Regions from separate parts of the Vibrio sp. R12-SW3-ISO1 genome, predicted to be linked through region 4. Evidence: predicted binding sites of a transcription regulator. Region 4 holds the regulator's gene; each other region holds the start of a gene.
The links. The regulator PurR, encoded in region 4, represses purine synthesis genes. The targets are predictions, from matches to a motif close to TNANGNAAACGTTTNCNTNA.

Region 1 (7,884 bases), on a different contig from region 4:
ATCGGTGGACGCTGCGTCTCTTTTAAAAAGTAAAACGCGCCGGGTAGCAAGGTGGCAACAGTGCCTGATTGAGCAAGCGCATTCACGCCAGTCTCATCCAGATACTCAATATGATCCGCTGATAGCCCAGAGTACTTGGCCGTTAACGCACTGCCGCCAAGGTTCGACAGTTGCTCAGTATGCCCTTTAATCGCGAGCCCATACGCGTTTGCACATTGGAATACACGCTCGGTTTGCGCCAGTGAAAAGCCGATGGATTCACAGAAGACATCTACACTAGTGGCGAGCTGCTCGTCAGCCAAAGCAGGAATGATCGCTTGGCAAATATAGTCAACGTAATCGTCGGCGCGCCCTTGGTATTCTGGTGGCACCGCATGGGCGGCAAGCAGGGTGGGCGTCACGCGCACCTTACGGTGCTGTTCAAGTGCTTTGGCGGCGCGCAACATTTTCAGCTCATCGGCGAGCGTCAGGCCATAACCGGATTTGATTTCCACTGACGTGACACCGGTGCGCAGCAGTCCATCCAAACGAGGCAGCGCGAGTTCAGTGAGCGTCTGTTCGCTCGCCTCTCGAGTGGCTTTCACGGTGGCGAGAATGCCGCCGCCTAGCTCCGCGATGGTTTGATAACTGGCGCCGCACAATCGCATTTCAAATTCGTGTGCTCGGCTACCGGCATGAATCAGATGGGTATGGCAATCAATCAACCCCGGCGTCACCAGTTGGCCTTGGCAATCATAGCGTTCGGGCTGCGGTTGGATGTCGCCGATAAAGGCGATTTTGCCTTGCACAATACCGATACTGGTCGGCGCGCTGACTTGATAGCCGCTCTCGCCCTCACACATCGTGACGAGCCGAGCATTGCAGAGCACCAAGTCGTAGTGGGGTAGCTCAGAGGAGAACATTCGATAGACTCTTAGATTTAAATGTATATACAAATAATGAGTCTTGAGTAGTCAAATGATCAAGTGTGATGTTATGAAAATGTGATCACTAGGCCAATTTCAAACGGTCAGAAGGTCACTTTAGAGCTGAGTTTGTAACGCGTACCGGGATGATAAAGTAGCGCGGTACTGACCAGTTTATCTTGGCTCCAGGTACGTCGATTGAGCAGCAAACAGGGCTCGTTCGCCGCCAACTTTAATGCGCTGCGGACTTTATCATCTGCCACGATCGCTTCCACTGTGTGTTCAATCGCACTGAGCGGGCAGTGCTGAGAAAGGTACTGGTTGGGCGTTAAGGTGGTGAAGTCTTGCGAGAGATAGTCGGGCGCGTACGCTTCGTTGACCCAGCGCAGTTCGTATTGAATGGGGGAGTTATCCTCAAAGTGAATGATTTCACTGTAAAACACCTTGGTATCGAGCATCACCCCCAACTTAGTCGCAATCACGCCATCGGCCAATAACTCGACCTGCTTAATCACTTGACTGGAGTAGGCTTTGCCTCGCTGCGCGACCTCTTCTGCGATATTGCGAATATCAAGCAGCGGTGACTCCGCTTTCTCATCTGGTGCGCAAACAAACGTGCCCAATCGAGGTCGGCGCTGAAGTTTGCCCTCTGCGACCAGATCGCGAATCGCTTTGTTGACCGTCATACGGCTGACATTGAACTGCTTGGTTAACTCTAGCTCGGTGGTGATTTGGTGACCGACCGGCCAATGACCCGAGCTGATCTGTTGTTCGATGTAGTGTTTGATTTGTAGGTATAACGGTGATTGACTCATAAGTTCACTGATTTCAGAGGGACGCGTTATCGATTATTGACTATACAAAAGGGTAACCGATTGGCTGAATGCGTCAAGCAGGAGTGAGCAAGTTGTGAGGCAAACAGGGTCTTGACCCTTGTTTGCCCATTAATGAGGAGATCTGAACCAAATTAATTAGGCAGCGCTAAGATGCGTGGTGAGGTAGGGGTGCCAAGCATCTTGATAAAGCGCTTTAGAGAGGTTGCGCATTTTATCGACCTTGGCCATTTCAATGTCATTAAGCGGGCGCGATTCTGCGGCGGCTTGACGCTCGATCAGCTGAATCTGCTCATAAATATCGTGCTCTGCGCCATTTTTGACATCCGCAATGGCTTTGAGGTGCAATTGCACTTCCGCAACCAGTTGAGTTTTGGGCAATTGAACCAGAATATTCAAGTCACGATAGCCTGATGCTTGCGGGATCTTAAAACGGTTCTTCACTTTGACTACCGTAGTTTCACGCGCTAACGCTTCATAGGCGGACATCAAGCCATCAATATCGTGCGCCACTATAGTGGCCCTAGCAAGGTCGGTGATGCGCTCCACTTGACCATCGAGCTCATGGACAATTTTCTCTTGTGCTCGCTGGCTTGATTTCACGCCAGCAAAGTAAGCGTCGGTGGAGGTTAACAGTGCGGTACTTTTACATAAGGTTTCGAGCTCCGCTTGCGCTTGGTGCGCTTTGCTGTAGAGCACGTCAAAATCTGAATAGGGTTGAGTGGGGGAGGCGTCGGTTGATTTAATGCCGTACAAACCGCTCAAGTTGTGTTTAAACGCTTTAGGGCTGACTTGGTTTTGCTTGGTACTGGGTCCTTCATCGCGGTCAGGGGCCATAGGGATGGCGGCAAACGCCGGGGCGCGGCTGAGCATTAACAGCATCAGTGCAGTGGTACGCAAGAATACGCTCATTCACTCTCCTTAGAATCGTAGTCGCTTAGAAAATGGAGGAAAAAGGAACCGCTAAGTGCTACGTATCTGATTAAGATCTTGGGATGGAAATGACCTTTCCAAGGTCCGCTGTTCCATAAACTTTTGAATTATGATGTTGGTCTCAATTTCACTGACTTACCTTGGTTGGATTGCGCGTTTTTGCTTAAGTTCATCCGTAAGTTGTAACCAATTATGACCAGATTCCATCGCCGAACGCCTTATCTCACCTACCATGAAGGCTGAGTTTCCGTTAGGCTATGGCACGTCAGTCATCGAAAGAGAAAGAGAATGAAAGATCCTGAGTTTTGGCATGCCAAATGGGCATCCAATGAGATTGGTTTCCACTTAGAAGACGTGAATCCATTGCTGATTCAATACTGGCCAGCGACCAACCCCAGCGCTGACGAAAACGTATTTGTGCCGTTGTGTGGCAAATCAGAAGATTTGGTGTGGCTCGCCACCAAGCACAGTGATGTGCAAGGGGTGGAGCTGAGTAACATAGCAGTGCGCGCCTTTTTCGCTGAGCATTTTTATACGCCGTTGGTGATTCCTCTCAATGGTCAGCATGAGCTGTTTCAATTCGATGAGCTCTCTATCTACACCGGAGACGTCTTTACCGCGCCCGTCAAACCGGTCGATTTGGTCTATGACCGCGCAGCCTTAGTGGCGCTGCCTGAAGAGATGCGTGTCGACTATGTGGCAAGAATTCAGTCGTTACTTAAACCCGGTGGGCGGATTTTACTGGTCACCTTAGATTATCCTCAATCAGAGATGGCGGGGCCCCCATTTAGTGTTGCCGAGCAGGAAGTTCGTGCCCTGTTTGAGGGGTATCAAGTGACTAAGCTCTATCGAGATGATGCCGACGAGCGCCATCCAAAAATTGCGAAGCGCGGTTTGTCACGCTTTGCCGAAGAGGTTTATTTGATTCAAGCGCCATCATGAGGCGACGATCGGAACTCTGACAATCGGCGAAAATAAAAAACTCTGGCCATTACGGACCAGAGTTTTTTATTATTTAAATAGAGGGAGGCGTGAACCTATCAGTAAATCACCTTGATCTTACCGGCCGCTTCGACGGCGCTCTCGATGGCTTGCTCAATGGTGTCACGGCGTGTAATCGCAACGCCAAGACGGCGGCGACCGTTGATATCAGGTTTACCGAATAAACGCAGCTGGGTTTGAGGCGCGCTGAGTGCCTGTTGCATGCCTTCAAAACGGATGTCTTGTGAGGTGCCTTGACCTACCACGACGGCAGATGCAGCAGGGCCGTATTGAGTAATGCTGCTGATTGGCATGCCGGTGAACGCGCGGACATGCAGTGCGAACTCTGAACTGTCTTGTGACATCAAAGTGACCAGGCCGGTATCGTGTGGGCGCGGCGAAACTTCATTAAAAATCACCGTGTCGCCTTTGATAAAGAGTTCGACACCAAAAATGCCGTAGCCGCCTAATGCATCGACAACGCTTTGCGCCGCATGCTGCGCCGCTTTTAGCGCCTTATCGGACATGATTTGTGGCTGCCAAGACTCACGGTAATCGCCATCTTCTTGGCGATGCCCAATTGGGGCGCAGAAATGAACGCCGTCAACGGCGCGTACCGTCAGGAGGGTGATTTCGTAATCAAAATCAATAAAGCCTTCAACAATCACGCGACCTGCGCCAGTGCGGCCGCCATCTTGAGCGTATGCCCAGGCTTTTTCGATGTCTGCATCGGTCTTAATGACGCTTTGTCCTTTACCCGATGAGCTCATCACAGGCTTGCACACGCATGGCAGACCGACCGCCTCCATCGCTGCGGTGAATTCGTCATAGTTGTCGGCAAATCGGTATGGAGAGGTGGTCAGAGAGAGCGTTTCTGCGGCTAGGCGGCGAATGCCTTCGCGGTTCATAGTCAACTGTGTGGCTTTCGCACTCGGCACGACATTGAGACCACGCGCTTCAAGCTCCACCAGCTTGTCGGTAGCGATCGCTTCAATTTCTGGCACGACATAGTGAGGTTGCTCTTTGTCGATGATGGCTTGCAGTGCGTCGCCGTCAAGCATGTCTAGTGTGTAACTGCGATGCGCGACTTGCATAGCAGGAGCATCTTCATAGCGGTCACACGCGATGACTTCTAAGCCCAGTCTCTGACACTCAATGGCGACTTCCTTACCCAGTTCACCTGAGCCGAGGAGAAGAACACGCGTTGCATTTTGACGAGTCGCTGTACCAAACATAATCAACCTTTTAGAGATGTAGAATTTGGCGCTGATCATACGAGGATAGATCTCAAAAGGCAAACGTTTGCGTCTATCTCAATTTTGTGACTTATATTAGGACTCTTGCATGTATTTGTTGGGCGTGTAGCATAAATCAGAGTTATAATCTTAAAGTGACTTGTTGTAGAGTAATCATCAAATAAGAATGCAATACGATCCTAATAATTCCATCAAAATTCCAATCGACACTCTAACCGTCGGTATGTTTGTCACCGCACTGGAAGACAACAAAAAGGTGAACCTAGCAAATGCTGGGCGCGTCCCGTCAGAGCAAGCCGTCAATCAACTGATCAAAAATGGTATCCAATTCGCTTGGGTTGACGAAAGTTTGTCTGCTAAAGGTTGCACTTTTAAACCCGTGCAAGAGCCAATCGATGACTCGCACAACATTGCGCCACCTGCGGCGGTAGAATCGGTGAAGACCGAGGCAGTTAAGCGTAAAGCCAAAAGCCGTTTTTCCATGCAGAAGAAAGCGAGCAATATTATTCGTGAAGCCAAAGGGCTTGCTCATCGCGTATTGACCCAAACTTTTGATGGTAAAACGGTCCATGTCGATGAGTTTGATGATTGGGCGGAAGATTTGATTGAATCGGCGCTGGTGGACTCCGATGCGCTGCAATGTGTTTCAGCGCTGCGCAACAAGGACGAGTATCTATTGGAGCATTCGGTCAATGTGGCCACCTTATTGGTGACCTTTGGTAAACATCTGCAATTGCCAAGAGAGATGCTCAAAGAGATGGCGATCGGCGGCATTATTCATGATGTGGGCAAAGTGAAGGTGGATGATAAGGTGCTGCACAAACCGGCACGCTTAACACCGGAAGAATTTGAGCACATGAAGCTTCATCAAGTGTTTGCGAAAGATATGATCATGTCCGTGACTGGGCTCAGTGATGTGAGCCGTGATGTCTGTCTGATGCATCACGAAAAACTGGACGGCAACGGCTACCCGAATGGCCTTAAAGGGGATGAAATTCCACTGCACGGTCGCATGAGTTGCATTGTGGATATCTACGATGCCCTCACCGCGGATCGCGTCTACAAGCGCGGAATGAGCTCGGCAGAGGCGTTTAAAATTCTATTGAGCCTCACGCCCAATCACCTCGATCGTGACTTGGTGTATAAGTTCATCAACTGTATCGGTATGTACCCAGTGGGGGCGTTAGTCGAACTCAGTGATGGGCGAGTGGGCATTGTCTGGACATCCAATGAATCTGAGCCGCTGAAACCGGAAGTGAAGTGTTTTTACTCGCGTAAGAACAAGCATTATGTCGATGTGGCTTTTGTCGATCTCAAGCGCAGCAGCGTCAAGATTGCCAAAGCGATTGCGCCAAGTCAGCTAGAAGTGGATGCGACGCCGTTCTTTGACGTTTGATGCCTCGATAGTGAGCCGCTACTTTTCGTTGTAGGCAGAATAGGTCTTCGCGGCAACACTGCCACCGTAAACAGAAAAAGCGCCTTTTACTCACGTTATGTGGATAAAAGGCGCTTTTTTATCGAGCACAATTTGTCGGCGTTAAAGCTTAGATCGCAAGATAGGTCAGTGGAATATCTGGTCCTAATACTTCAAGGGTCGCTTGCGTGTCGGCCAGGTGGCTGATTCCTCCCTCAGCCATTTCTGCCAAGGCACCAGATTCAATGTCACTGAAGGATTTTCCGGCCATCAACAGTTGAATTAACGCGACTTGCAGTGGTGGCAAGCTTGGGTTGAACGCGGCGTTTTCAGCGTACGCACCGAGATAGGTCGACCCATCGGTGGTTTTGAGTGCGACACCGCTCAGGTTGTGAGTGTAAGGTGAGTGGCTCATATTCAGTGCTTTCAGTGCTGCTTGTACCAACTCGTCACCCTCTTCACTGTGATAGCCGTGATTGACCTCAGACATCAAACCCGACTCAATACCGAGATCGCTAGGACCAAAGGCTTCTGGCAGATAATCGTGCAGAGTCTTGCCTTCACGTTCAGGCAATTGAACCGTGAGCTCTTTTGCCGTCGACAGTTCATTCATAAACTGACGACAGTGGCCGCAAGGGCTGTAGTTGATGGTGATGTCAGAAATGCCTTGCTCGCCTTTCATCCACGCGTGGCTGATGGCACACTGCTCGGCGTGTACCGTTTGACCGAGTTGCACACCGGCAATCTCAACGTTGGCACCGAAATATAAGCGACCCGTTAAGCCGCGCACAATCGCGCCCACGTAGAATTTAGACAGGGGGGCGTAGGAAAACGCCGCCGCGACAGGCAAGAGCATCACTCGCGTATCGGCATCGCTTTTACCGCTGATGTTTTTTAACTGCTCAAATTGGTCGGCTGACAGGGTGGCATCAAATGACTCGCTCAGCACGATGGGTTTGAGGTAATCGGCAACGTCGCTAGGGAGCTGTGTCAGGGCTTGTTCTATGCGGCTGGTCATAGTGAATCCTTTGTTGTTATTTCAGAGTCAAGCTCGATGCTAGGGAAAACATAGCTAGGTTGTTGACATCTTGTGATACTGGACAATCATTCTATGCGACGCACCAAACAATACAGTGATAAAAATCACACTTACGTTTGTAACGAGTGCAAATTTACTGATAGATGAGTGATGTCACACAATTTTGGCGCACTGCCTAGCCGCAGCTAGTGCGATAACCAGAGCGCCACAGCGAAAAATGACGGTGCCAATATGGAGGTGATCACGCCACATACCACCAGAGCCAGAGAGCTAAACGCAGCATCTTGCGCGTTTTTCTCCGCACAGGTCGCGGTGCCAAGGGCATGTGAGACGGTGCCCATGGTCAGACCCTTTGCAATTGGGTGGGTGATGTTTAACAGCCCGTAGATAGGGTAGGCGAAAATTGCCCCAAACAAGCCGACCAACAGCACTAAGATCGCTGCAATCGCGGGTTCGCCGCCCAAATGGCTAGAGACTTCCATCGCAATCGGCGTGGTTACCGATTTGCCGAGCAAACTGGCGA
Region 2 (7,884 bases), on a different contig from region 4:
TATAAAGGCACGCGTGAGGTCGGCTTTGCGGTCATTGCCACCACCTTGGTATTGGTGATGGTGTTTTTGCCGATCTCCTTTATGGACGGCATGGTAGGGCTGCTGTTTACCGAGTTCTCCGTGTTGCTGGCGATGTCAGTGATCTTCTCGTCACTGGTGGCATTAACACTGACTCCGGTGCTTGGTAGTCATTTATTGAAAGCCAACGTCAAACCGAATCGTTTCAATCTGTTTGTTGATCGCATGTTTGCCCGCCTCGAATCGACGTACCGTGCTCTGCTGCGTGGCGCATTGAAGTGGAAATGGGCCGCACCTCTGGTGATCATGGCTTGTATCGGCGGCAGTTGGGGCTTGATGCAACAAGTGCCCGCACAGCTCACCCCTTCAGAAGACCGCGGAGTTATTTTTGCTTTTGCGCGTGGCGCGGATGCGACCAGTTACAACCGCATGGCGGCGAACATGGACATCATCGAAAAGCGTTTGATTCCTCTGCTTGGCCAAGGTTTCTTGAAGTCGTTCAGTATTCAATCGCCAGCGTTTGGCGGCAATGCCGGCGACCAAACCGGTTTTGTTATCATGATTTTGGAAGATTGGAATGACCGTGACATCACCGCACAAGAGGCGCTGGGTGAGGTGCGTAAAGCCCTATCAGGAATCGCCGATGTGCGCGTATTCCCGTTTATGCCAGGCTTTAGAGGCGGTTCGAGCGAGCCGGTGCAATTTGTACTAGGTGGATCGGATTACTCTGAACTAAAAACGTGGGCGGAAAAACTTGAAGCGATCGCCGAAGCGTCCCCGTATATGGAAGGGGCAGACATTAACTACTCTGAGCGTACACCAGAGTTGGTCGTCTCGGTTGACCGTCAACGCGCAGCAGAGCTTGGGATCAGCGTTCAGGATATCTCAGACACTCTTGAGATTATGCTGGGCGGCAAAAGCGAAACCACCTTTGTGGAACGCGGTGAAGAGTACGACGTCTATTTACGCGGTGATGAAAACAGCTTCAACAATGCCGCGGATTTGAGCCAAATCTACATGCGTACCTCGGGCGGTGAGCTAGTGACGCTCGATGCCTTGACTAAGATTGAAGAGGTGGCGTCATCCACACGCCTGTCTCACTACAACAAGCAAAAAGCAATCACCATCACTGCCAACCTCTCGGACGGCTACACCTTAGGTGAGGCGCTGGACTTTCTTGATCAGCAAGCGGTGGAGCTGCTGCCTGGGGATATTTCGGTCAGCTACTCGGGTGAGTCAAAAGACTACAAAGAGAATCAGTCGAGCATATTGATGGTGTTTGGTTTGGCTTTGCTGGTGGCGTATTTGGTGTTGGCGGCGCAGTTTGAAAGCTTCATCAACCCGTTGGTTGTGATGTTTACCGTACCGATGGGCGTGTTTGGTGGCTTCCTAGGTCTGGTGATTATGGGCGAGGGTATGAACATCTACAGCCAGATTGGCATGATAATGTTGATAGGTATGGTGACCAAAAACGGCATTTTGATCGTCGAGTTTGCGAACCAGCTTCGAGACCGCGGGTTTGAATTTGAGCAAGCGATTGTTGATGCGGCGGCGCGTCGTCTACGTCCGATTATGATGACGGCGTTCACCACGCTAGCGGGCGCTATCCCATTGATACTCTCGACTGGTGCTGGCTATGAAAGTCGCGTTGCGGTCGGTACGGTGATCTTCTTTGGTATGGCGTTTGCCACCTTAGTGACCTTGTTTGTCATTCCGGCGATGTACCGATTGATCTCGGCCAACACGCGATCACCGGGCCATGTTGAAGCGGAGCTCAACAAAGAGCTCAGCCAAGACGTCACGGTGCGTAAAGCGCATTAATGATTCAGCCCGCACGTTCGCGGGCTGTTTTTTAGAGGTATTTTTTTAACGGTATTGAACGGTGTAGCGCGTCGGTTTGTGGTTCATAGCGAGCACGAGGTTGAGCAAAAAAGCGCCCAGAATCGATAAGCCAATGATGTAAGGCGTCACAAAGAAGAACGAAGCGACTAAAATCAGCACATCAATCGCCAACTGAGTTTTACCCACTGAGATGGCGAAGCGATCTTGAATCCATAAACAGAGCACGTTGAAACCGCCAAGGCTTGAGCGGTGACGAAATAGGATCAGCATCCCGAGCCCCATCAGCAAGCCACCTGCCAGCGCACAGTAAATCTCATTAATGGTCTCCAGTTTTATCACTAAATAGAGGTGGTCAGCAAAAATGGAGACCAGAGCACCTGAAATAGCACTATTGACCGCAAACCGAGCGCCAAACCGCTGCCAAGCGAGCGCGTAAAATGGCAGGTTCATGGCAAAGTAGAGTGTACCGAATGACCAAGTGCTGAATTGGCTGACCAACAGAGCGAGACCTGTTGTACCGCCAGTGAGTAGCTGAGCGGATTGGAGAAAGAATACCCCTTGAGCGACAAGAAATGTCCCGGTGAGAATCGCGATCCAATCTTCTTTACGTGAGTGTTTTTCCATCAATTTGAAACTTTCATCGGAAATAATGGCGCGCATACTAGTGAAAAAATTAGGTTTTCGGTAGCTTGAGAAGGAAATTTAAGGTAAACCTATGTAATCACTGTTTTACGGGGTGTAAAGGAGAAAATTGACACTCATGATCGACGTTAACTGGGTTGAGCATCGGTGGCTGAGATCTCTGTTTATTGTGCAAGCAGAGTAGGATTCAGACAAAGTGATTGATTGACGTTATGTCGCGTATGAGAATCTTCGTAAAACATTATGAAAAAACTGCATGAGAAAAAGTGTATTTTTCTCTTTATGACCCAGATCAAATTATGTAGAATGCGCGTCATTAACCCGATGCAAACGTTTGCGTCAGCGTAAAAACGTTATTCTCAGGGTCGTAAGTCGGTTTTTTTGCCAATTTAAGTCTTAATCTGAGTCAGGAGATACAGATGCTAAAGCGTGATATGAACATCGCAGATTACGATGCGGAACTGTTCGCAGCTATCCAAGAAGAAACTCTTCGCCAGGAAGAGCACATTGAACTGATTGCTTCAGAAAACTACACGAGCCCACGTGTAATGGAAGCTCAGGGCTCTCAGCTCACCAACAAATATGCAGAAGGCTACCCAGGCAAGCGTTACTACGGTGGTTGTGAGTACGTCGATAAAGCAGAAGCGCTAGCGATTGATCGTGCTTGTCAGCTATTTGGTTGTGAATACGCGAACGTACAGCCTCACTCAGGTTCACAAGCCAACAGTGCTGTTTACATGGCGCTACTTAACCCAGGCGATACGGTCTTGGGCATGAGCTTGGCACACGGTGGTCACCTAACGCACGGTTCTCCAGTTAACTTCTCTGGTAAGCACTACAACGTCATTCCTTACGGCATTGATGAAGCGGGCCAAATCAACTACGACGAAATGGAAGCGCTAGCACTTGAGCACAAGCCTAAGATGATCATTGGCGGTTTCTCTGCGTACTCTCAAATCGTTGATTGGAAACGCATGCGTGACATCGCAGACAAAGTGGACGCGTACCTATTTGTCGACATGGCGCACGTAGCGGGTCTGATTGCCGCGGGCGAATACCCAACGCCAGTGCCTCACGCGCACGTTGTGACGACCACGACACACAAAACCCTAGCGGGTCCACGCGGTGGCCTTATCCTGTCTAACGCTGGCGAGGAGATGTACAAGAAGCTGAATTCAGCGGTCTTCCCTGGTGGTCAAGGTGGTCCTCTAATGCACGTTATCGCGGGTAAAGCGGTGGCGTTTAAAGAAGCGATGGAGCCTGAATTTAAAGCGTACCAAGGTCGTGTGGTGAAAAATGCCAAAGCGATGGTGGCTCAGTTCCAAGAGCGCGGTTACAAAATCGTGTCTAACGGTACAGAGAACCACCTGTTCTTGGTCGACTTGATTGACAAAGACATCACAGGTAAAGATGCGGATGCGGCACTAGGCGCAGCCAACATCACCGTCAACAAAAACTCAGTTCCGAATGACCCTCGCAGCCCGTTTGTGACCTCGGGTATTCGTGTGGGTACACCAGCGATCACTCGCCGCGGTTTCAGTGAAGAAGATGCGAAAGCGCTCGCTAACTGGATGTGTGACGTGCTGGATAACATCGGTAACGAAGAAGTGATTGACGCGACGAAAGCGAAGGTGCTAGAGATCTGTAAGCGTCTACCTGTTTACGCGTAATCTCACCGTTCGATGTCGAGCCTGTTTTGCAGAGCGACGGCTCAGCGAAACAAAGAAAACGCCCTTTATGTGAATACATAAAGGGCGTTTTTGCGTTTAAGGGTTATTTAGAGATGCTGAGCAGGGTGCCAGATTTACACTTGAAGGAGTAATACTTGCTGCTTTCGCTGAACTTGCCGAGCCCTTCACCGTCGCAGTAATCAATGTTGATGTCGCGCATGGTTTCCAGCGTGTTCTCGCTGTCTAACGCAAATTTAGACCCGTCGGAACAAATAATACGTACACGGCCGTCATCGCTGACTGAATAGAGATCGACTTCGGTATTGCACAGCTCAAAGGAGGCTTCACGAAAGTTATCTTGTTTTGTATTGGAGGCGCAGCCAGAGGTGATTGTGACAACGGCAATCGCGGCCATGCTAAGTGCAGTCAGTTTCATCGTATTCCCTTTGATTCATAATCTTTTCATTAGCTTAGAGAATCTCTCTAAGGCATTCAAGCTTTGGGGTGATTATTTGAGGCAATAAGTTGGACTAATAAAAAGGCTGACCTATCGGCCAGCCTAGATAAATTCGATGGGTTTTACGCTTTGTTAGCTGACTTCAATGCCTTGCGCTTGAAGGTCGGCATGGTAGGAAGAGCGAACAAAAGGACCACACGCTGCGTGAGTAAAGCCAAGCTCTAGAGCGATCTCTTTCAACTCATCAAACTCTGATGGTGGGACGTAACGTTCCACTGGTAAGTGGTGGCGGCTTGGTGCAAGGTACTGACCTAGCGTGAGCATGGTCACGCCGTGCGCACGTAAATCTTTAAGTACTTCGACGATCTCTTCTTTGGTTTCACCCAGTCCCATCATCAAACCTGATTTAGTCGGGACATCTGGATGCTGCTCTTTAAACTTGCGTAGCAGCTCAAGTGACCACTTGTAATTCGCACCCGGGCGCGCTTTACGGTACAGACGTGGCGCGGTTTCAAGGTTATGGTTGAAAACATCGGGTGGATTGTCTTTGAGTAGATCCAGCGCGACATCCATGCGGCCACGGAAATCCGGCACTAAGGTTTCAATACGAATGTGCGGATTGAGTGCGCGAATCTCGCGGTTACAATCGGCAAAGTGCTGAGCACCACCATCACGCAGATCATCGCGATCCACCGAGGTGATTACCACGTATTTGAGTTTCATGTCGGCGATGGTTTTCGCCAATTTTTTCGGTTCTTCGGCTTCTGGCGCAAGAGGGCGGCCGTGGGCCACATCGCAGAATGGACAGCGGCGAGTACAAATCGCGCCAAGAATCATAAAGGTAGCGGTGCCGTGGTTAAAACACTCGGCCAGGTTTGGACACGAGGCTTCTTCACAAACGGAGTGCAGGTTGTTTTTGCGCATCGCTGACTTGATGTCTTGAATTCGTTGACTGTCTGAAGGCAGCTTGATCTTCATCCACTCAGGCTTACGCAGGACTTCCTTCTGCTCAGTCGGCATGTTCTTGACAGGGATCAGGGCCATTTTGTCAGCGTCGCGATACTTAACGCCTTTTTCCATTTGAATCGGTTTACTCATGCTTCTCTTTACTTCTCTTTACTTTTTATGGCGTTACTCGTGTGGTGCTAAATTCAACTTGATCATAACCAAGTAAAGTAACGAGCTCTTTTATCAGCGACTCTTCAACGTCAGGGAGAGAGGCCGCTGTGTTTAGCTGACGAACCTGCACCATTTCCATTCCGGCATAGCCACAGGGGTTAATGCGCAGGAAAGGCGACAAATCCATATCGACATTGAGCGCTAGGCCATGAAACGAGCAGCCTTTGCGGATTCGCAGTCCCAACGAACAGATTTTACGTCCGTCGACATACACGCCAGGTGCATCAGGGCGCGCATTGGATTCAATGTTGTACGCTTTGAGCGTTTGGATAACGAGGTTTTCGATATGTGTGACCAAATCACGCACGCCGAGTTTTTTGCGCCGTAGGTTAATCAGAAAATACGCCACTAACTGACCAGGGCCATGGTAGGTCACTTGCCCGCCACGATCGCTTTGCACCACAGGAATATCACCGGTACTGAGCAAGTGCTCTGCTTTTCCCGCTTGTCCTTGAGTAAACACAGGATTGTGTTCAACCAGCCACACTTCATCTTGGGTGTCGTCATTTCGGCTGTCAGTGAAGTCATGCATTGCGCGCCAAATCGGCTCGTAATCTTGTCTTCCTAGTCGTCTGACCACCAACTGGTTGTGCATAGCTGTGCCCGTTATCCATTAATAAAGTTGAAAGATTATAAACTGCTTCTGCTAAAGGCACTACAACCTAGCCACACATTTTTAACCTATCAGTTTGGTTAGAATAATTATCTATTTGATATCTAAAAAGAAAGCAGCTTACGCTGCTTTCAAAAAAATTTTAATAAATCAAAAATAATTACAGAACCATGCGAACAATGTCGATCTCACCCAGTTCTTTGTACAGGGTTTCGACCTGTTCAATTGAGGTGGCGGTGATGTTGACGGAAACCGAGTGGTAGTTGCCTTTGGCGCTCGGTTTTACACTTGGGCTATAGTCACCAGGAGCATGACGCTGGATGACTTCCAGTACTTTTTCTGGTAGCTCAGGTTTAGCGTGGCCCATGACTTTGTAGGTAAATGAGCAAGGGAACTCGAGTAAATCCTTTAGCTTTGCATCCGAATTAATAGTCAGCATATTGTTACTCCAAACTGGACTGTCGATTTTTGCAGCGGTGCATAGTACTGCGAAAATCATCAAACCTCAACCGAGCCTAATTGGCGGCCACGTTAGGCGGTTGGCGTACCGACCAAGGGCGTATTAGGCTGCAGTGATAAAAATAGAAAAGCCGCCCTTGGCGGCTTTAAGCATGACAGCAGGGTTAGCCTTTATAGGAAGCTTTTAAAAAGCATCACTATGTAGTCCCACATGCGGCTGAACAAACTGCCTTGCTCGACACTTTCCAGTGCCAGAAGTGGGTATTCAGCCACATCTTCGCCTTCAAGTTGATAGTATAGCTTACCAACGACGTCACCCTTGTTAATGGGGGCTTCAAGCTCTTTTTCAAGGACAAAGCTGGCTTTGAGCTCTTTCGCTTGACCACGAGGTAGAGTCACAAAGGTGTCTTGATCGAGACCGAGCTTCACGGTGTCTTTGTCGCCCATCCAAATCTTCTCTTCGACAAAGGTTTCCCCAGCTTGGTGCGGTGCGACGGTTTCAAAGAAGCGGAAACCGTAACTCAACAGCTTTTTGCTTTCCGACTTACGTGCATTGGCGCTCTGTGTGCCCATCACGACAGCGACAAGTCGCATTTTTCCTTCGGTCGCAGAGCTCACGAGGCTGTAGCCTGCGTTGCTGGTATGGCCGGTTTTAATGCCGTCCACGCTCATACTTTTATCCCACAGCAAGCCGTTTCGGTTGTACTGAGTAATGCCGTTGTAGGTGTAGCTCTTCTCTGAGTAGATGCGGTACTCTTCCGGAACATCACGGATTAGGGCTTGGCCCAATAGCGCCATGTCATACGGTGTGGAGTAGAGGTTTGGGTTATCGAGGCCGTGAACGTTAGCGAAATGCGTGTTGTCCATGCCCAGTGAGTTTGCCCAAGCGTTCATCAAGTCTACAAATGCATCCTCAGAACCTGCAATGTGCTCGGCCATCGCGACACAGGCGTCGTTGCCCGATTGAATAATGATGCCACGGTTCAGGTCTTCCACTTTGACTG
Region 3 (7,884 bases), on a different contig from region 4:
TCGATGTCGTGGTGATCCGCCAGTGCCACCGCCGTGGTGGTTGCGATCGGGATGCCTTTGTACGCAGGGCCAAACAGCACATCAAACTCGATGCCAGAGTCTGCTAGCGCTGCGGCGTAAAAACGCCCTAAGCGCGCCAAATCACGACCGGTATTGAAAAGACCAGCGTTAAAGAAGTATGGGCTCTTACGGCCAGATTTCAAAGTAAACTCACCAAACTTAAGAACTTGTTTCTCAAGTGCAAACTCAATAAATTCACGCTGGTATGCTTTCATTATTTTCTCTCGATGGTTGTTCTAGTGGCTAGTTCCTAGTGCCTAGTTCCTAGAAGAAGGGGATAAATATTTAAGGATAAACAGTGTTCTCTATAGAAAGAGGACAAAAAAATAGCCCCCATCTATGGGAGCTATCAATCAATCTGCTAGGGCTGCTTTTTGCGCGGCGACAATATCAGCAATGCCGACCTTGGCCGACTCAAGCAAGACCATCAGTTGCTCGTGGGTGAACGGTTCACCTTCGGCGGTGCCTTGCACTTCGATCATGCGGCCATCTTCAGTCATCACGACGTTCATATCGGTGTCTGCGGCAGAGTCTTCGACGTACTCCAAGTCGCACAATACCTCTTCACCCAGCAAGCCTACCGACACCGCGGCCACGTGGCCTTTCATCGGGTTCTTTTTCAGTTTGCCTTTATTGATCAAGTGAGTGAAGGCATCCGCTAGCGCCACACTGGCACCAGAAATAGACGCCGTGCGCGTGCCGCCATCGGCTTGAATCACATCACAGTCAACGGTGATCATAAACTCACCCATCGCTTCTAAATCCACCACGGCACGTAAGCTGCGCGCAATCAGGCGTTGAATTTCCATCGTGCGGCCACCTTGCTTACCGCTTGAGGCTTCACGACGCATGCGTGAGTGTGTCGAACGCGGCAGCATGCCGTACTCGGCCGTCACCCAGCCTTTACCTTGGCCTTTTAGCCAACGCGGCACACTCTCTTCAACCGTGGCGTTACACAGCACTTTGGTATTGCCGAACTCGACCAACACAGAACCTTCTGCATAAGCGGTATAGTTGCGAGTAATTTTAATTGGGCGAATTTGATCCGCCTTGCGATCATTGGGACGCATGGGCATTACCTTTGTTGACTTGATGACGGTAGAATTGGGCCCAGAGTCTAGCACAAAACACCCCCTCACCACCACCGCCATTCACCCCTTCACACCCCTCTCCCCATCACCCATCACCCACCACCCATCACCCCTCTAGGAACTAGGAACTAGTCACTAGGAACTCCCCCCCACCTTCTGCTATCCTCTCCCTGCGTTATTTTCACAGATAAATAGATAGGAAAATTCGATGATTTATAGCATGACGGCCTACGCGCGCAGCGAAGCCAAAGGCGATTGGGGCAGTGCCGTGTGGGAGATCCGCAGCGTTAACCAACGTTATTTGGAAACCTACTTCCGCCTACCTGAGCAATTTCGTGGCCTAGAGCCGCTACTTCGTGAACGCTTTCGCAAGCGTCTAGCGCGCGGTAAAGTGGAGTGTAGCCTGCGTTTTGAAGCCAACCCCGCCGCCAAAGGTGAGCTGACCATCAATGAAACCCTCGCCAATCAAGTTATCAAAGCCGCTGAGCAAGTGATGCACATGACCGGCGAACTGAGCCGCATCAACCCGTTCCAAGTGATGCAGTGGCCAGGCGTGATGGAGACTCCAGAGCAGGACATGGACGCGGTCAACAAAGACCTGTTAGCCGCCTTTGATAGTGCACTGAGTGATTTCATTGACGCTCGCGGCCGCGAAGGCGACAACATGAAAGCGCTCATCACCCAGCGCCTAGACGCCATCTCACAAGAAGTGACTCGCGTGCGCGCTCGCATGCCCGAGATCCTTGAGTGGCAACGTGAGCGCCTGTTCGCCAAATTTGAAGACGCCAAAGTCGAGCTCGACCCTTCCCGCGTTGAGCAAGAGCTTATCCTCCTCGCGCAAAAATCCGATGTGGCAGAAGAGCTCGATCGCCTCGACTCTCACGTCAAAGAGACCAACAACATCCTCAAAAAAGGCGGCGCCTGCGGCCGACGCCTCGACTTTATGATGCAAGAGTTCAACCGCGAGTCAAACACACTCGCGTCGAAGTCGATCAGCACCGACATCACTGCATCCGGGGTCGAGTTGAAAGTGTTGATTGAGCAGATGAGAGAGCAGATCCAGAATATTGAATAAGGCTTCTAAGTAGAAAGGTACCCGTCCAAGAGCGTCATGAAAGCCCTGCATTACCTTGTGAAGAGCATTGAAAATACAGGGCTTTGACTGACACCACTGCATTTTTGTACGCATAGGTTCTCATTTTAGCGGAGCGGTATGCGTCGCAAATGTGTTTCAATGGCTTCAATCATCGACTTGGTGAGCGGTAAATGCGCTTTTTCTTTCGCCCAGATTTCATGAAAGCCTGCCACGGTTTGCTTGGCAGTATCTAACACCCACAATAGAAAAAATTCTCGCGCGGGGTTCACTCCGGCACGCTCTGCCAGGTAATGACGCATGGTTTCTTCTGGCAAAAGGTTAGAGAAAAACGGCGTTAACTTGGTTTGGGTCGGTTTAAAGTGAGTCAGCAAGCCACCTAGCGAATCTTTAAAACCCAGCCCCAACACTGGCCGCGATTCGTCATGAATGTACGAATCCATAAAAGCAAAAAGCGTTCTATCATTGCCTACGTTGGTGATCGTTGCGATAGGTTCTCCGTAGAGCAACACGTTGAGCGTAGACACATAATTAGTCATCGTCGTCTTCCTCTAACTGATATGCGGGCGACATTACCTCACCTTCGTCGCTGATCCCTTGGCTGCTTCGAATGATTGACTTGATGGCAGGAATGGACTTTTTAGGCGCAACCAATAGCTCTAGCTCGAGTACACGGGCAAGTGCAATTAAACTGGATATTCTTAAATCAACGCCGCCAGACTCGATTTTCGAAATATGGCTTTGAGGTACCCCCGAACGAGCACTTAACTCTCTCTGGCTAAACCCCTTTCGTACCCGAGCTTCTCGAAGACTGTCTAGTATCTGCTCTGCTACATAGCTCATTTCGATATACCTTAATGCATCAATTAGGAATAGTTATATACAAAAACATATCACCACAATCCCGCTAGCACAAGAATGATTAGTTATTATATATCATCTACCACCTTTGATGTGCAGTTATAGATAATCGATCTTTTAGGTCATCCACTCACAACGCCTGCCCGTAAACACTCTGCAACCCTGTGAACTCCGCAGCGTTGTCGAGCGCTTCAAGTGTCGTCAGCTTCATGGCGTGTTTGACGGGGCGGTGCGGCACGCGTTTGATGGCGCTGCAAGGCGTGAGCAATGACTTTAGCGCCAAGGAGCATGCGCTGCGTTATCAAGCGCAGATCGAGGCACATGAGAAAGGGCGGTATCCACCGCCCTTTCGTATCACTGTTACCGCTCATATTTCAGTAATTATAAAAGCAACATTTCCGCAATTATAAAAGCACCAAATACGCCATAAACAGCCCAGACAGCACATAAATGACTGGGTGAACCTGCTTGGCTTTGCCTGCTACCACCATGCTAAAGGCGTAGCTGATAAAGCCCATCGCCATGCCGTTGGCCGGTGAGAAGCTCAGTACGGTGAACATGATGGTGAAAAACGCCGCGATGCGAGACTCTTTTTGCTCCCAGCGGATTTGGCCAAGGCGACCAATCATGTAGATGCCGACCACCACCATCGCCGGGGCGACCATGGCCGCAGAGAAGATGGAAAAGAGCGGGTATAGGAACAGTGACACCAAGAAGAGCCCCGCAACCACCACCGCAGCCAGACCTGTTTTCGCGCCTTGCGCAGAGGCAATGCCCGATTCTGAGAACGCGGTGACTGAAGTCGTACCGAGCACAGAGCCAATCACGGTGCCGCCTGCGTCCGCAACCAGCGCCGAGCGCGCATTGGGCACTTTGCCATCTTTGTCGATGATGCCCGCATCGCGGCCTACGCCGACAATGGTGCTGAGGCCATCAAAGAAATCGACAATCAAGAAAATCACCACAATAAACAGCAGATCAAATAGCTTGTCGGCCGTCAGCCCAGAGAAATTGAAGATGGCGCCAACGCTGCCCGACAGGCTTGGCGGCGCAGCCACTAGGCTCTCTGGGATGGGGGCGTTTTGCGTCCCTAGCATCCAGTCAGCCACAACGGTCAACACAATCGCCGATACAAACGAGATAAAGGTCGCCAGCTTGATGTCACGAATCATGCAGCCGAGCGCAATAAAGATACTGATGTAGGCAATGATCACTTGCGGATCATTGATTTTGCCCATGCTGACCAAGATGATCGGGTTCGAGACGATAATGCCAGCGTTTTTCAAGCCCAAAAAGGCGATAAACAGACCAAGCGATACGGTAATCGCCAATTTGAGATCTTCTGGAATAGACTCAATCATCGCCTTGCGAATATGGGTCATCGACAAAATCAGATAGAGCACACCAGAGAAGAAGATCCCCAGCAGCGCTTCGTGCCACACCAACGCCACCGAGCCGCTCAGCAGCATGCCTTTGAAGAAGCCGTTCATGCTCATGCCTGGCGCCAGCATGACTGGGTAGTTACCAAACACGCCCATGATCAGCGTGGCTACCGCCGCCGCCAGTGCTGTGGCGGTAAAAATCGCGCCGCGATCCATGCCTGGGATGTCACCCAAAATCGCGGGGTTAACCGCCAAGATGTAACTCATCGCCAAAAAAGTAATAAACCCAGCGTACAGCTCCGTGCCTAGGGTCGATTTGCGCGCAGAGATATGAAAAGTGGATTCAAGCCACCCAGCGTTGGCTGAGCGAGGAAGTGCAGTGTCAGAACTCACAATACAACCTATCGATAGATAAATAAGAGGGCCATAGCCCATCGCCAGCAGCAATGCCCGCAACAAGCCAAACGTTTGCGCGAATTGTAATGAGATGGGAACGGATTTCAACTGGTTTGGAAAAAGTGGGTGGTGGGTGGTGGGTGGTGGGTGGTGGGTGGTGGGTGGTGGGTGGTGGGTGGTGGGTGGTGGGTGGTGAAATTTTGATGGATGACAGGACCATGTCAAGAACATTCCCCCAACCTAATACCCATTACCCCTAACCCATTACCTACCACCCCTTACCCATCAACCCTTACCCACCTCCCCCTAGTCACTCCCCCCGATCCATGCTACTCTTCGCCTCCCTTTTTCTGGCCGAATTTTCGCCACCGAGGTTGAGAGAAATCGCGCTCTTGACTGACGTTATGCCCGCGGTCAGTGCTATCTTTAATACATCGAATCTTATGGTGGACGTAACCTTATGGCCAAAGGCACCCTATACATTGTTTCTGCGCCCAGCGGCGCGGGTAAATCGAGCTTGATTTCAGCCATGCTGGAAACCAACCCTACCTACGCAATGAAAGTGTCCGTATCGCACACGACACGTGGCATGCGCCCGGGTGAGCAAGATGGCGTGCACTACCACTTTGTGCAAAAAGAGCAGTTTGAAGCGCTGATCGAACAAGGTGCGTTTTTGGAATACGCGGAAGTGTTTGGCAACTACTACGGCACCTCTCGCCCGTGGATTGAGCAAAACCTCGATAAAGGCATCGACGTCTTCCTCGACATTGACTGGCAAGGCGCACGCCAAATTCGTGAGCAAATGCCACAAGCTAAGAGCTTGTTCATCCTGCCACCGTCAAACGGTGAGTTGGAACGCCGTTTGAACGCGCGCGGCCAAGACAGTGAAGCGGTGATCGCAAAACGCATGGCGGAAGCGAAATCGGAAATTTCTCACTACAACGAATACGACTACGTGATCATCAATGATGATTTCGATAACGCGCTGATGGACTTTAAAGCCATCATTCGCGCCGAACGCCTCAAGCAAGATAAGCAAGCCCTCAAGTACAAAGGCATGCTGGATGCGTTGTTGAAATAAGAATCTAGACTATTCTCTACGAGATCTTGTATAATTTCTCGTCATACAAAATTTTAGTTAACTATTTGGAGTCCTTATGGCACGCGTAACTGTTCAAGACGCTGTTGAAAAAGTTGGCAACCGTTTCGACCTAGTTCTCATTGCGGCTCGCCGCGCTCGTCAAATGCAAACTGGCGGCAAAGATTCACTGGTGCCAGAAGAGAACGATAAGCCAACGGTTATCGCTCTGCGCGAAATCGAAGAAAGCCTTATCACAAAAGAGATCCTAGATGCGCGTGAGCGTCAAGAGCAGCAAGAGCAAGAAGCCGCTGAACTTGCCGCTGTTAGCAGCATTGCTCACGGTCGATAATCCTCTTCATCACACTCTGCCGGGCCTAAAATTTGTATCTATTCGATAGCCTCAAAGACGTTGCCCAAGAATACCTAACAGAGCCTCAAATTGAGGCTCTGCGTCAATCTTATGTGGTAGCGAAAGATGCCCATGAAGGGCAAACCCGCTCAAGCGGGGAACCATACATCATCCACCCTGTTGCTGTTGCTCGTATCTTGGCGGAAATGCGCCTGGATATTGAAACCCTCCAAGCCGCCCTTTTGCACGATGTCATCGAAGATTGTGATGTCACCAAAGAGCAGCTAGAAGAGAAGTTTGGCAACACCGTTGCAGAGCTGGTCGATGGCGTCTCCAAGCTGGATAAGCTCAAGTTTCGTGATCGCAAGGAAGCCCAGGCTGAGAACTTTCGTAAGATGGTACTTGCGATGGTGCAAGACATCCGCGTCATTTTGATCAAACTGGCAGACCGCACGCACAACATGCGCACGCTCGGCGCACTGCGCCCAGATAAAAAGCGTCGCATCGCACGCGAAACTCTCGAAATCTACTCACCCTTGGCGCATCGCTTGGGTATCCATAATATTAAAACCGAACTGGAAGAGCTCGGTTTTGAAGCGCTCTACCCTAACCGCTATCGCGTGTTAAAAGAGGTCGTCAAGGCCGCTCGGGGTAACCGTAAAGAGATGATTCAACGCATCCACACCGAAATTGAAGGCCGACTGGAAGAAGTGGGTCTGTCTGCGCGTGTGGTGGGGCGTGAGAAAAACCTCTTCTCCATCTACAACAAGATGAAGACCAAAGAGCAGCGCTTTCACACCATTATGGACATCTACGCGTTTCGTGTGGTGGTGGACACCGCTGACACCTGCTATCGCGTACTGGGCCAAGTGCACTCGCTCTACAAGCCTCGCCCGGGGCGTATGAAAGATTACATTGCGGTGCCGAAAGCGAACGGTTATCAGTCTTTGCATACCTCGATGGTCGGCCCACACGGGGTGCCTGTCGAAGTGCAAATTCGCACCGAAGATATGGATCAAATGGCGGACAAAGGGGTCGCAGCGCACTGGTCTTACAAAGGCAATGGCGAGCGTACCGGCACCACCGCGCAAGTTAAAGCGCAGCGCTGGATGCAGAGCCTGCTTGAGCTCCAGCAAAGCGCGGGCAACTCGTTCGAATTTATTGAAAACGTCAAATCGGATCTCTTCCCAGATGAGATTTACGTCTTCACCCCTAAAGGTCGCATCGTGGAGCTGCCTGTCGGCGCCACTGCGGTCGATTTTGCGTATGCCGTGCATACCGATGTCGGCAACACCTGTGTCGGCGCGCGCGTCGATCGCAACCCTTACCCTCTCAGCAAAGCGCTGAAAAACGGCCAGACGATTGAGATCATCAGCGCACCGGGCGCGCGTCCGAATGCCGCATGGCTCAACTACGTCGTGACCTCACGTGCGCGCACCAAGATTCGTCAAGTGCTGAAAACCATGCGCCGTGAAGAGTCGATTACCCTTGGCCGTCGTTTGCTCAATCACGCCTTGGGTGATTTGTCGGTTTCCGACATCAATGAAGAGAACATCAATCACGTCTTGAGC
Region 4 (7,884 bases):
CCTTTGCCAGCCCTGCTGATCATTGGCCTTGTGGGACTCATGCTCGTCATGTTCACACGAAAACAAAAAACAGGATGTTTCGTTGTTCTCTTCTCGTTTGTTGGCATTTTTCTCGTTGCCTTCCAGCCCGTTTCATCACGCCTTCTCATGCCTATCGAGCGCCAATACTCGGCCTTTTTTCCTGTCGATGAATCGATTGATTATGTGATGGTGCTTGGCAGCGGCCATGTTGTGGACGACGACATTCCGCCCACGTCAGAACTGAGTCGCGCTGGCCTAATGCGTTTGACCGAAGGGATTCGTGTGATGCGAATTTATCCGGGCTCTAAACTGATTCTCTCAGGCTATGCCGCCGGTTCTGAAGTGAGCAATGCGCGCATGATGGCTAAAGTAGCGCTGGCGCTTGGCGTTTCTAAATCTGACATTATTCTGCTCGAAACCGCCAAAGATACTTGGGAAGAAGCGCGCCAAGCGGCGGCGTTCGTTAAGAACAAGAAGTTGGTGGTGGTCACATCGGCCAGTCACATGAACCGTGCCCTGAATGAATTCCATTCCGCAGGATTGAAACCTTACGCCGCGCCGACCAACTACCTGGCGCAGAGAAACATCGATCAAGCGTGGGAGAAGTACGCGCCGAAGGGCAAATATCTCGAACAAACTGAGCGCTACTGGCATGAAACGCTGGGCACCATTTGGCAGCACCTGCGCGACTGGGCGTCCGATTATGAAGAGCAAGCCTTAGAGGTGGAGGCTGCGCAGAGCGACGTTTAACCGGCCGCCAGCGTAGACGGATAACGTCTTCCACTTAACTCAAAAATCCAGGCTGTATGCCTGGATTTTTCGTTTCTTTTGCGTCAATTTTCGCTCGTTAATTGCCGAACAACGTTAATCTCCGGCGAACATGTAGCCTTCGCCATGCACGGTGACGAATATCTGCGGATTTTTTGGATCCACCTCCATCTTCGCTCTCATGCGTCGAATCAGAACATCGATGGTGCGATCATTGGGTGCGTCCACACGATGACTGATCATATTGAGAATACGCTCTCGACTGAGCACTTGATTGGGGTGAGAGGAGAGCGCCACCAAAAGCTCATACTCTGCTTTAGTCAGTTTGACCGGTTCATCCCCTCGGCTCAAAGCGCGGCGCTGAATATCGAACGTCCATTCAGCAAAGCGCACCACGCCCTCTTGCTGATCGCTGCCCGCGTTTTGCGCTCGCGCAGCCAGTGCGATGCGCCACAAGAGGTTCTTGACTCTGACGAGCAGTTCCCTAAGCTCAAATGGCTTGGTGACATAATCGTCCGCGCCCATTTCTAAACCAACAATCTTATCAATGCTGTCGGTACGCCCGGTCACCAAGATAATACCGATGTCCGATTGACTGCGTAGTTCACGCGTCAGCATCAAGCCATCTTCGTTGGGCAGATTAATATCCAGCATCACCAAATCGACCCGACTGCTGCTGAGTACATCGCGCATCTGCGCGCCATTATCAGCTTGGCTCACCTGATACCCTTCGGTTTGAAAGTAGCCCGCTAATTTACGGCGAGTCACTTCATCATCTTCAACAACCAAAATGTGGTAGCTCATCGGCTCTACTCACTTATTCACACACTGATTCAATGGCTTTATTCTATTCATAATTAGTCACAACTCCATCTTTGTCCTCTTTGGGAGGTGAAAAGTTGGCGATTCATTGATGCAAAGCAAGCTTTGCCGCCCTGTTCACAAATTGCCATATTTGACCATTTCTTCTCATAATCTGGTTGACCGCTGTTCATTTTTATCCGTTAGACTTAACGGCATCTGATTCAGTTGAGAGCCCATCATGCCAGAGACACCTAACGCCCAGATTTCCGACCCTTTATCTCCCGCCGAAAAAGAGCAGCGCGCCTTTGATGAGCAACGCGCTGAGCTCTACTGGTGGTTTTCGAGCGTGTTTGCCAAAGAGCTCTCAGAGCAAGAGCTGGCCCAATATCATTCGGTGGACACACGTACCTTTCTGACGGGACTTGCACAAACCCCTGAGCTTAACGTCGCCGCAGACAGGCTCATCGATGCATTGAACCGATTGCAAGACAGGCCAGATGCTGAGTTGGAACTATCAGCCGACTATTGCGACCTGTTTTTAAAATCCGACCGAGACAGCGCGCTGCCTTACGCCTCTGTCTACTTAGATGAATCCGGACTGCTCAATGGTGAGCCTGCCAAACAGATGGACGCTTTACTTCAACAACACGGGGTCGCTGTGCATTCAGGGCTTAATGAGCCTTCTGATCATCTCGCGATAGAGCTGGATTTTTTGGGCAACCTGATTGTGCGCGGCGCTCATGCAGCAGAGCAGATGGCAGGCGACACGCATCTCGCCTACCAAGAGCAAGCCGATTTTATTGAGCAGCATCTACTCCCTTGGATTGAGAGGTTTGCCGAGCGCTGCCAGCGCCTCGACACATTCGGCTTCTATGCGGCGCTGTCGTCGCTATTGTGCGCGTTCATTCAATTGGATAAAGCCTACCTGCAAGGCGATAGCGATTAAGCCCATACAAAAGGTGTGGCGAGATCCCAAAGGCGGGTTTTTTATTTGCCCAAATCGACGTTGCGGACTACAATCCGGTCCGCAAACGATAAAACTAATAAATACAAACCGCTTTTTGAGGGCGGTTTTTGTGTTTCTGATACTTTCTGTCTACATACTCTAAACTTTGTATAGACTTTACTTTTATAGACTTAACTTTTCATAGAGTAGTAGGCAGTCATCGACAGGACAAAACCATATGGCCACGATTAAAGACGTCGCTCGCTTAGCGGGTGTCTCGACCACCACTGTATCCCATGTGATCAACAAAACACGCTTTGTCGCTGAAGCCACGCAAGAAAAAGTGATGGAAGCGGTTCAAGAGTTGAACTATGCCCCAAGTGCCGTTGCACGCAGCCTGAAATGTAACTCGACACGCACAATAGGCATGCTGGTTACTCAATCGACCAACCTTTTCTTCTCGGAAGTGATCGACGGGGTTGAGAACTACTGCTACCGTCAAGGCTACACCTTGATCTTGTGTAACACTGGCGGCATCTACGAGAAACAACGTGACTACATTCGCATGCTGGCGGAAAAGCGCGTCGATGGCATCTTAGTGATGTGTTCAGATTTGACCGAAGAGTTGAGCGAAATGCTTGACCGTCATAAAGACATCCCTAAGGTGGTGATGGATTGGGGCCCGGAAAGCTCACAAGCCGATAAAATCATCGACAACTCGGAAGAAGGCGGCTACCTCGCAACAAAATACCTGATTGATCACGGCCACAAGCGCATTGCTTGCTTGAGTGGGCATTTTGAAAAAGCGGCCTGCCAAGAGCGCATCCAAGGCTTTAAGCGCGCAATGAACGAGTCGGGTTTGAGCGTCAACGAAGATTGGATCTTAGAAGGTAACTTTGAGTGCGATACCGCCGTGCTTGCCGCGGACAAAATCGTCGCCATGGACGAAAAGCCAACCGCAGTATTCTGTTTCAACGATACGATGGCGCTCGGTTTGATGAGCCGTTTACAGCAAAAAGGCATTCGTATTCCAGAAGACATGTCGGTCATTGGTTATGACAACATTGAGCTAGCCGAGTACTTTTCACCACCGCTAACGACGGTTCACCAGCCGAAGCGCCGTGTGGGTAAAAACGCATTTGAGATTTTGCTCGAACGTATTAAAGACAAAGAGCATGAAAAACGTATTTTTGAAATGCACCCAGAAATCGTCGAGCGCGATACCGTGGCGACGGTGAAATAGACCAACGAACAAGTTCAGCACATCACATCGACTAGCCCAGCGAGAATACTTCTCATCCGCTGGGCTTTATTCTCTCGTTAACACCCCTCTATTTTATGAACTAAGATCACATTTAACCCATCGAAACGTGATGTTTAGCCCATAAATTATTTATGCTTATTATGTTCGACTAATGCCACGAACAGGGCAAACCATTTCGAAAGGATGGGACGCAAAGCTTCCGGCCTGTTGCAGCCACTCGATGATATCAACGTTGATGACTGCTTGGTAGCGGGGTTGCCGATGGCAAATGTGCACTTCATAATTCTTTATCAAAAGCAAAGAATACAATGAGTTAAACGTTGTGTGCGCATTATGCGCTCACACCGCGAGTAGGATTATTCTTTTATGAGCCAGAATGACACCCTACTGACACAAAACCTGCATATTTTTGCTAATCTCTCGGACCTGAATTTGGTGGCGTATTGTAATACACCGAGAAAAACAGCATGGATAAACCAATTTTAAAAGACTCAATGCGATTGTTTGAACCATTGGGCAAGATCAAGTCTCGCTCAATGTTTGGTGGATTCGGAATCTTCGCTGATGACATCATGTTTGCCCTCGTGGTAAATGACAAACTTCACATACGCGCCGACGACTCGTTGGCCCAACTGTTTAATGCTCAGGGACTCGAGCCATACGTGTATAAAAAACGTGGTTTCCCTGTGGTCACCAAATACTACGCCCTTGGCCATGACTGGGATCAGGATGTCGCTCAGACTATTGCGATGGCAAACACTGCACTAGAGGCGGCCAACAAAGACAAGCAGCGTCAAACCAACGCCAAACCAACGCGCCTGAAAGATCTGCCGAACTTGCGTCTAGCGACCGAGCGAATGCTCAAGAAAGCGGGTATCGACAGTGTCTCCCGTTTGGAGCAGACGGGCGCAGTGGAAGCGTATAAAGCGATTCGTTCCACACACTCTGCCGACGTCAGCATCGACCTGCTGTGGGCACTTGAGGGGGCAATTAAAGGCACGCACTGGTCTGTGGTCCCTCAAGCAAGACGCGACGAGCTCCTGAATCAGCTGCAAAGCTAGTCAGCGATAGCGTTCAGTAATTCCAATCCCCGTCTCAAGCCAGCCCAACACCGCTGGCTTGAGACGTTTTTAGCCGATGCTTTTCTAGCGTTTCCATTCCTTCGTCATAGAATTCAACGTATTCTTCCCTTTAGGGCGAAATTTTTTACTGGCTTTTTGGTTCATATCTAACAATGATCAATGATGATGTTTTCAAAGGGATCCATATGAACAAGAAACTGCTTTTAGGTATTGGTTTGCTCGCTCTGATTGTGTTTTTAGGCGCAAACTTTGGTCAATACCTGACACTTGATAACGCCAAAGCGCAGCAGCAAGCGCTGGCTGAAATCATTGACGCCCACTTTGCCCTCGCCGCGCTCAGTTACTTCTTCGCCTATGTCGCTATCACCGCCTTCTCGATCCCTGGAGCGGCCGTCGTCACCTTGCTTGGCGCTGCGCTGTTTGGCTTTTGGACCAGTTTATTGCTCGTCTCTTTTGCCAGTACGATAGGTGCTACCTTGGCGTTTTTAAGCAGCCGCTTTCTACTCAAAGAGTGGGTACAAAGCAAGTTTGGCGATAAACTCGCGACGATTAACCAAGGGGTCGAGAAAGATGGTGCGTTTTATCTCTTCTCACTGCGCCTTATCCCGGTATTCCCTTTCTTTTTGATCAACCTCTTGATGGGTCTTACGCCCATCACCATCGCGCGCTTCTATCTGGTCAGTCAACTGGGTATGTTGCCGGGCACGGCCGTCTACCTCAACGCCGGGACCCAGCTAGCGCAAATCGACAGTTTGTCAGGCATCGTCTCCCCAACAGTACTCGCCTCTTTTGCGTTGCTCGGGGTATTCCCAATCATTGCTAAATGGGTGATGGCCAAACTCAAAGCGTCACCGCAATCCAATGGACAAGCGTCTTGAAAATCTTTATTGCCACAACCCCACCACAAGCACACATCGTGTGTGAAATGTTACGCAGCGAAGGAATAGCCTGTGAGGTGAGAGGTGAAGGTTTGTTCGGCTTGCAAGGAGAGATTCCGTTTGGCGAAGAGGCCAGCCCGTACGTTTGGTTAACTCGCCCAGAGCAAAAGCAGACGGCACTCGCGCTGATTGATGACTTCCAACAAGACACTCCCGACAACATGGTTTGGGTTTGCCCGACTTGCCAAGAAGAAAATGACGGCCATTTTCAGTTATGTTGGCAGTGCGAGCACACCAAACCAGTATGAGTGTGTGGGGAGCTAGCCGAAATTAAGCAGTGAGGTGTTGCTGAATGAAGGCGATGGAGTGATCATTAAACTCATCTGGGCGCTCAACATTACACACATGGCCACAGTCAGGAATTTCATGCAGCTCACTGAGCGTATGTGCTGAGACCATCTCTTTCACAGGGGTGATGAACATGTAGTCTTTTTCACCCATCAGATAGAGCGTAGGGATAGGTAACTCGCGGTCTTTGAAGTAGCGCATCAGAGGGTTCACCTCTGCGGTCAAAATAAACCAACGCTTGAACTCCTTTTGGCACAACTTCTTCGCTTCGCGGATAAACATATGTCGCGACTCTTTTTGTGCTCGCTGAGGCATCACAATGTAGGCGAACAGGCGATAGAGCCACATGTAGGGCACAATGTGTTTACACAGATTACCCAACTTTACCAGTACTTGAGAGCGTGTGTTGAGTCGTGTGACGGCGCCACCTAACACCATGGTTTTTACGCGCCCAGTCGCTAGCTCCGCTAAGTTACGGACGATGATGGTCCCAAGCGACATGCCGACAAAATGTGCCGACTGAATCTTTAGGTGATCAAGCACTTTTAAGATGTCTAATGTGACCTCTTTAAAGGTGTAGCGATTGGCAATAATCTCCTTAATCAGCTGGTTCGATTTTCCATGGCCGCGCAAATCAATCAGAAGCAAATTAAAATGCTGCTTGTAGGCTTTGATCTGTTTAAACCAAATCGATGAGCTGCCGCCTGCGCCATGCACAAAGACCACCCACTCATCGCTAGTGGGGTGTTTAAAAGTCTTATGGAATAGCAAGCTTTGAGTCATAGTCGAAAAATAACCGTTATCGTCACACAATTCAGGGCGCAGGGTAACACAAAAGCGCCCGAGTTTTTGTTTAGCATAAACGAAAACCGCCACTTTAGTGCAATCGGAAATGTTAGAAAAAATGAAAGCGCCGTGAGACTGTGCAAGCACAAAACCCATCAGGCGCTTTCTTTATGCAGACGTATTGTCGTCTTTACGCGAACAGACTAAAAAATAGCGTCTGCAATTCAATGACATAGTGTTAGGCGCTCAAAGCACTGTGGTAGAGTTCGATGTACTCACCCGCCGCTTTTTCCCAACAGAAGTTTTCTGTCATCGCGTGCAATTGAACCCGTTTTATCTCATTGAGATTTTGCGCGTAGAGCAGCAAAGCACGGAGCATAGTCAACAACAACGCGGTCGGCGTTGGCTCATCAAACACAAACCCAGTAGCGATTGACGGATCATCGTCGTAATGGTGAACCGTATCTTTCAGTCCACCCACACCACGAACGATTGGCAGCGTACCGTAAGCCATGCTGTAGATCTGATTGAGACCACAAGGCTCAAACTCTGACGGCATCAAGAAGAAATCACTGCCCGCTTCCACCAGGTGGGCGAGCTCTTCATCGTAAGCCTCGATAAACGCAAATTTGTCGCTGTGTGTGGCTGAGAGCGCTTTAAGATGGCTTGCCAACATAGGGTCGCCGGTCCCAACAATCACTAACTGAACATCGTGTTTGAGAAACTCAGACAGAATAGGGATCAGGTAATGTAACCCTTTTTGCTGCGTCAAACGGCAGACCATGCCAAACATCGCGACGTTTTTTTCGCTCAGTTTCGCTCTTGCTTGCAGCGCCGCCTTACACGCTTTTTTACCGCGCACCATGCTCTGCTTCGTCGCTCGGTAATTTAACGGTAAGTGGGTGTCTGTTTCTGGGTTCCATGTGCTGTAGTCGCAACCATTAAGAATCCCCACCAGATCATGGCTTCGGCTTTGAAAGTCTTGCG

Region 1: the regulator PurR is predicted to act here: its motif matches at 4,943-4,962, upstream of purT (formate-dependent phosphoribosylglycinamide formyltransferase).
Region 2: the regulator PurR is predicted to act here: its motif matches at 2,825-2,844, upstream of glyA (serine hydroxymethyltransferase).
Region 3: the regulator PurR is predicted to act here: its motif matches at 4,944-4,963, upstream of AC6R0R_RS18435 (NCS2 family permease).

What each region holds. Positions count from the first base shown of each region.
Region 1 covers NZ_JCBDGK010000046.1:49,967-57,850, reverse strand. The annotation lists gene hutI (imidazolonepropionase) at 1-902, opposite strand, end outside; gene hutC (histidine utilization transcriptional repressor HutC) at 1,010-1,720, opposite strand; gene AC6R0R_RS14245 (phosphoribosylglycinamide formyltransferase) at 1,877-2,650, opposite strand; gene AC6R0R_RS14240 (thiopurine S-methyltransferase) at 2,960-3,613, shown strand; gene purT (formate-dependent phosphoribosylglycinamide formyltransferase) at 3,712-4,887, opposite strand; gene AC6R0R_RS14230 (cyclic di-GMP phosphodiesterase) at 5,075-6,304, shown strand; gene cdd (cytidine deaminase) at 6,453-7,340, opposite strand; gene AC6R0R_RS14220 (CidB/LrgB family autolysis modulator) at 7,547-7,884, opposite strand, start outside.
Region 2 covers NZ_JCBDGK010000038.1:226,475-234,358, forward strand. The annotation lists gene vexH (vibriobactin export RND transporter permease subunit VexH) at 1-1,839, shown strand, start outside; gene AC6R0R_RS10075 (DUF6198 family protein) at 1,885-2,484, opposite strand; gene glyA (serine hydroxymethyltransferase) at 2,922-4,172, shown strand; gene AC6R0R_RS10085 (hypothetical protein) at 4,276-4,587, opposite strand; gene lipA (lipoyl synthase) at 4,762-5,727, opposite strand; gene lipB (lipoyl(octanoyl) transferase LipB) at 5,753-6,403, opposite strand; gene ybeD (DUF493 family protein YbeD) at 6,582-6,860, opposite strand; gene AC6R0R_RS10105 (serine hydrolase) at 7,052-7,884, opposite strand, start outside.
Region 3 covers NZ_JCBDGK010000054.1:7,936-15,819, reverse strand. The annotation lists gene pyrE (orotate phosphoribosyltransferase) at 1-275, opposite strand, end outside; gene rph (ribonuclease PH) at 414-1,130, opposite strand; gene AC6R0R_RS18455 (YicC/YloC family endoribonuclease) at 1,360-2,226, shown strand; partial or broken gene AC6R0R_RS18450 (HipA N-terminal domain-containing protein) at 2,478-2,783, opposite strand; gene AC6R0R_RS18445 (helix-turn-helix domain-containing protein) at 2,776-3,087, opposite strand; gene AC6R0R_RS18440 (hypothetical protein) at 3,236-3,388, opposite strand; gene AC6R0R_RS18435 (NCS2 family permease) at 3,510-4,880, opposite strand; gene gmk (guanylate kinase) at 5,344-5,964, shown strand; gene rpoZ (DNA-directed RNA polymerase subunit omega) at 6,041-6,313, shown strand; gene spoT (bifunctional GTP diphosphokinase/guanosine-3',5'-bis pyrophosphate 3'-pyrophosphohydrolase) at 6,346-7,884, shown strand, end outside.
Region 4 covers NZ_JCBDGK010000015.1:147,304-155,187, reverse strand. The annotation lists gene elyC (envelope biogenesis factor ElyC) at 1-771, shown strand, start outside; gene torR (two-component system response regulator TorR) at 886-1,593, opposite strand; gene torD (molecular chaperone TorD) at 1,832-2,539, shown strand; gene purR (HTH-type transcriptional repressor PurR) at 2,778-3,782, shown strand; cyclic di-GMP riboswitch class I at 3,958-4,066, shown strand; gene AC6R0R_RS04385 (TfoX/Sxy family DNA transformation protein) at 4,271-4,864, shown strand; gene AC6R0R_RS04380 (TVP38/TMEM64 family protein) at 5,071-5,763, shown strand; gene AC6R0R_RS04375 (putative signal transducing protein) at 5,760-6,071, shown strand; gene AC6R0R_RS04370 (alpha/beta fold hydrolase) at 6,094-6,894, opposite strand; gene glgA (glycogen synthase GlgA) at 7,136-7,884, opposite strand, start outside.